2 regions of the Pseudarthrobacter sp. C1 genome follow, and region 2 is predicted to be linked to the other one. Evidence: predicted binding sites of a transcription regulator. Region 2 holds the regulator's gene; the other holds the start of a gene.
The links. Region 2 encodes LexA, which represses DNA repair genes until DNA is damaged. Its sites were predicted from a motif close to TCGAACANNTGTTCGA; they were not measured.

Region 1 (2,460 bases), on a different contig from region 2:
ACCCGGTAGCTGGTGCGGCCGATTTCCAGGGGCGCGCCGTCCCGCGGGTCCACCAGCACCCGGTAGAACGAATCCGCCCCGTCGGCGACGAGGTCCCGTGCCATCGAGGCGGGGATGGGGCCGGCCCCGTCCAGCACCGCCGGCTCGTCCGTCAAGCCCATCAGGGAAAACACGGGCACGGTGACCAGCACCTGTGGCCGAATCGACGACGACGGGCCGGGACCTGCCACCTCCGCGCCGCCGGAACTTCCCGTCTCACCGTGCCCGGCACTGGTTGCCTCGCTGTGCCCGGTAACCCGGGAGATGTTCCCGCCGCCCAGGAGCGCCTCGGCGAGATTGTCGGCCCTGAGCTGGGTCAGGGTGCGGGCCTCGTCCGGGCCCTGCATCCCCCGGGAAATGGCGGTCAGCCGGTTCCAGATCGCGGACGCCTGGTCCGCGGGCAGGTAGGCGGCCACCCAGGCCATCGCGTCGTTATCCGGCCAGTACTCCACGCGTCTATCCGCCAGGGACTTGGCGTGCCGCTTCGCCAGGCTCTCCGGATGGTGCCGTTCCCGCCACCCCCGGGCCTTGGCCCTGAACCGGTACGCGGGCATCTCCCCCACAGGGCACCCGCGGACCGCCCCCGGGGCGTCCGGGTCCAGGAAATGGGCCTCCAGGGCCGCCGCCCCGGACGGGCCAAGCCCGACGGTCTGGTCCACCATGGTCCGGGCATGCGCCCAGGAAATCGTCCCGCCCTGCAGGGCTGCCAGGGTCCGGGGCAGCGACGCGGTCAAGGCATGGGCTTCAGCGAGCAAAGCACCGGCGGCCCGGTCACCGATGGCCAGCGCACACCCGACCTCCGCCACCAGGCTCCGGTCCTGCGCCGTGGCCTCGTGAGGGGACCCGGGCGGAGGATTCATCGCCTTCGTCGCCCCGGCAAGGGCCGCCGCGGCCACTGCCTTCACCGCCGCCAACTTCGCTTCCGACCGCGCCACCCCACCCAGGACATCCAACGCCGCATCAGCAACCCGCTGCAACGGATCCTCAACGCCCCCGCCCCCGCCACGGCCATCGGAAACGGCAGGCCCGCCCGCGGCAAGGCCTCCGCCAGCCAGCGCAGCCATAAACGCAGCAACAGAAGCGTCAACCGCTTCCTCCCCCTGCACCACCGCCGCGTTCGATTCCATACCCCCATCATCGCGAGGGGGTCCGACATTATTAGGCCCTCAGCCCACCGCTGCGAAAAAGTTTTTGAATCTTCTTGGGGCCACCTCTGCCCGGGCGATAGCGGGCCAGGCGTGATCGGCCCCGTTTTGGGGATGGGCGCCTCGCTCCGGTACCCTATTGAGGTTGGTGACGTGTCCGAGCGGCCGAAGGTGCAACACTCGAAATGTTGTTTGGTGTAAAAGCCAACGTGGGTTCAAATCCCACCGTCACCGCCAAGTAGCAGGGCCCCGCTTCTCTTTGTGAAAGAGAAGCGGGGCCCTTTTGGTTTGTGGATCAGTTCCCGCTCCGGCGTCCTGCGTCGGGTACCCGGCACGGGGTTGGAGTCCGGTGAAGCAAATACATTGGAAAAGAAACCGAAAAGCACCCGCCGAATTGGGATTTCCTCACAAATTTTCCGTGTTCAGCGGTGGATACGATGGGCTGACCGGACAGAGCCGTCCGGCCAGATCGACCAGAAGGAACCCATGACTGCGGTGACGGTGGACGATATCCTTTCGGATCTCCCCTTGGGCTTTGGAAGCCTCATCCTCCGGCCGGCGGACGGCTCCGCGGTGGAACGTTTCCTGATCATGGACGCCGAGGATGAAAAGCTCGACGGCGACAGGGCGTTTGTCCTGCTGATTGGAGTCCGCGGACGGTCGGCTTTGCCCGCATTGCGCCGGCTGCTGCGGAACCCGCCGCCGGTGGTGGCCGTCAAGGGAAGCCGGCAGGAGCTGTCCGAAGCCGAAGAGTTGCTGCGCGACGCCGGTACCGGCCTGCTCCTGGTGGACCCCGCGGCCGACTGGGACCGCCTGCTGTCTATCGCGAAAGACAGGATCCAGCCGCCCAGCTATCAGAGCGAAGTCCTGACGCTGCTCGAAGAAGACCTGTTCGCGATCGCCCAGACCACTGCCCGGCTCACCTCCAGTCACGTGGTGATCGAGGACGCGGCCAACAAGGTTCTGGCGTATTCCACCGTTTCCAACGACATCGACGAGCTGCGCAAAGCCTCCATCCTGGCCAGGCGCGGGCCACGGAAATACGAGCTGCTGCTCAAGGACCTTGGAGCCTACCGTGAACTCCATGGCACCCGGTTCCCCGTGCGTGTACCTGCCAGGCCCCAGGACGGACTGCGCGAACGCGTAGCCATCACCCTTTTCGCCGGTAACAGGATCATGGGCTACATCTGGCTCCAGGAGACCGGCGACGGCTTCGGCCCGGACGTTGACCAGGTGTTGCAGGGTTCCGCTGCCCGTACCTCGGCTGAGCTGATCC
Region 2 (2,460 bases):
CGAAGGACTCTTCGCCGGCCACACGGTGGTGCTGACCTCCGCGACGCTGGCCATCGGTTCCGCGTTTGAACCTGCCGCGGGCGGACTGGGCCTGGTGGGTGACGGCGCCCCGAGCTGGACAGGCGTGGACGTGGGATCACCCTTCGACTACCCAAAGCAGGGCATCCTCTACGTGGCCGGGCACCTGCCGAAGCCCGGCAGGGGTGCTTCCCCGGAAGCACTGGACGAACTGGAAGCCCTGATCCGTGCTTCCGGTGGCGGGGCGCTGTGCTTGTTCTCGTCCCGGCGTGCGGCAGAGGAAGCGGCCGAGGCACTGCGCCCCAAGCTGGGGATGACCGTCCTCTGCCAGGGTGACTCCACCATGACCGGCCTGGTAAAGCAGTTCGCCGACGAGCCCGATACCTGCCTGTTCGGGACCATGTCCCTTTGGCAGGGCGTGGACGTCCCCGGCGGCTCGTGCCGGCTTGTGGTGATAGACCGCATCCCGTTTCCGCGGCCGGACGATCCCCTCATGACGGCGCGCTCACGGGCAGTAGCCCAGGCAGGTGGAAACGGCTTTATGTCGGTTTCGGCCACCCACGCCGCGATCCGGCTCGCCCAGGGGGCAGGCCGGCTGATCCGTTCCACGGGCGACAGGGGAGTGGTGGCCGTGCTTGACTCCCGGCTTGCCACTGAACGCTATGCAGGGTTCCTGCGCGGGGCGCTGCCGCCCTTCTGGTCCACAACAGACCGGAAGACGGCGATTGCCGCCCTGGAGCGGCTGGCCCGGGAAGACGCCTGAGGCCGTCTCGCTGCAGCGGGCGGAGTTTCCCTGCTACAGCGAGCGGAGTACCGACACAACCTTGCCCATGATGGTGGCGTGGTCCCCGAGGATGGGCTCGTACTGGGTGTTCTGCGGGAGCAGCCACGTGTGGCCGTCGCGCTGGCGGAATGTCTTGACGGTGGCTTCGTCATCCAGGAGCGCGGCCACGATATCCCCGTTGGCCGCATCCTGCTGGCGGCGGACCACAACCCAGTCGCCATCGCAGATGGCTGCATCCACCATCGAATCCCCGGCTACCCGAAGCATGAACAGTTCCCCCTGGCCCACCAGTTGCCTGGGGAGCGGCATCACGTCCTCCACCAGCTGGTCGGCAAGGATGGGGCCGCCTGCGGCGATCCGGCCCACCAGGGGAACCATCGCCGTGTCCAGGGCGGTGGGCAGTTCGGTGACAGTCGCTGCACCGGGTGAACGGACGGCGGACGCCTGGCTTGCCGGCTTTGCGGCTCCGCCGTCCAGGGTCAGCGGCATCAGGACTTCCATGGCCCGCGGCCGCTTGGGGTCGCGGCGGAGGTAGCCAAGCTTCTCCAGCTGGGAAAGCTGGTGCGTCACGCTCGAAAGGCTCGCCAGTCCCACGGTGTCGCCGATCTCCCGCATGGACGGCGGGTACCCGTTTTCGTTGACCGAGCGCTGGATGGTTTCGAGGATCTTCTTTTGCCGTGGAGTCAGGCCCTTGGCGGTCCTCTTCGGTTGCGCGGTTGCCCTGCCCCCGGCGGCTGCTGCTGCCATATTCGCCAATGCCTTTCGGTTCCGCCGGGCCTCTCCATGGCCATGCCCTGGAAGTTCCCGCCCCTAAATGTCAGACCCTGCTGATCGACTGTCCAGGTGGTTGTTCTTTGGTTCAAAGCTAGGCCAGCCGCATTGCTTTTTCAAACATTTGTTCTAGCGAGTCTCGACAATGTTCGTTGATAGGTGCTAAAACAGAGAAAGCAAAGTTCGAATATATGTTCTACTCATTGCCCTGGTCATTCGAAGACTACGTCGGAAAAGGTCCGGCCGGGGGCGGAGGGAAGGACGTCCGGGCAGCACAGTACGGTCCAGGAGGGCTCAGATCATGTCAGCTACATCTGTTTCGCGGGGTTCACGCCACCAGCTGCTTTCGGTGCAGCAAATCCTGTCCCAGGCGGACAATCGGCAGGCCGGACGGCCTGCGCCTCTTCCGCCCCTTCGCCTGACCCGTCGTGGTCGCATCGTGCTGATCGGCATTCCGCTGGTCCTGCTCGCTGCCCTGCTTCTTTCGCTGGCAGGCTTTTTCAATGCCCCGGCCAAGGCGTCGGAGTCTGCGACGGATCTTGCAACGACGCCCACTGTCACAGTCACGGTCCAGCCTGGCGAGTCACTGTGGGGCATTGCGGCCGGTGTCGCACCGGAGCGTGATCCGCGGGACGTTGTGGCGGACATCGTGCAGCTCAATAACCTCCCGGCCGGCGCGGTCTTCCCCGGCCAGCAATTGTTCGTGCCCGCAAGTTAGGACCCGGCATTTTGCCTCTCCAAGGGGCGGCAGGGCGCGGCGCTCCGGGAGCGAACAGGAAACCGTCACATTTTCCGGTGTCCGGCCCGGGCACTAAACTGTTCAGGTGAATGACCAGCTAGAGCGCCTGAACCGGCTTCCCCTCCGCAGCAACCTCCGCGGGCTTACG

Region 1: U7114_RS17480 (HNH endonuclease signature motif containing protein) is a predicted target of LexA. The motif match lies at 1,219-1,234, and genes of this name have one in related genera.

What each region holds. Positions count from the first base shown of each region.
Region 1 is NZ_JAYESK010000013.1:1,958-4,417, reverse strand. It holds gene U7114_RS17480 (HNH endonuclease signature motif containing protein) at 1-1,166, opposite strand, end outside; tRNA gene U7114_RS17475 (tRNA-Ser) at 1,332-1,421, shown strand; gene U7114_RS17470 (PucR family transcriptional regulator) at 1,671-2,460, shown strand, end outside.
Region 2 is NZ_JAYESK010000007.1:43,520-45,979, reverse strand. It holds gene U7114_RS13060 (ATP-dependent DNA helicase) at 1-781, shown strand, start outside; gene lexA (transcriptional repressor LexA) at 815-1,549, opposite strand; gene U7114_RS13050 (LysM peptidoglycan-binding domain-containing protein) at 1,875-2,291, shown strand; gene U7114_RS13045 (histidinol-phosphate transaminase) at 2,398-2,460, shown strand, end outside.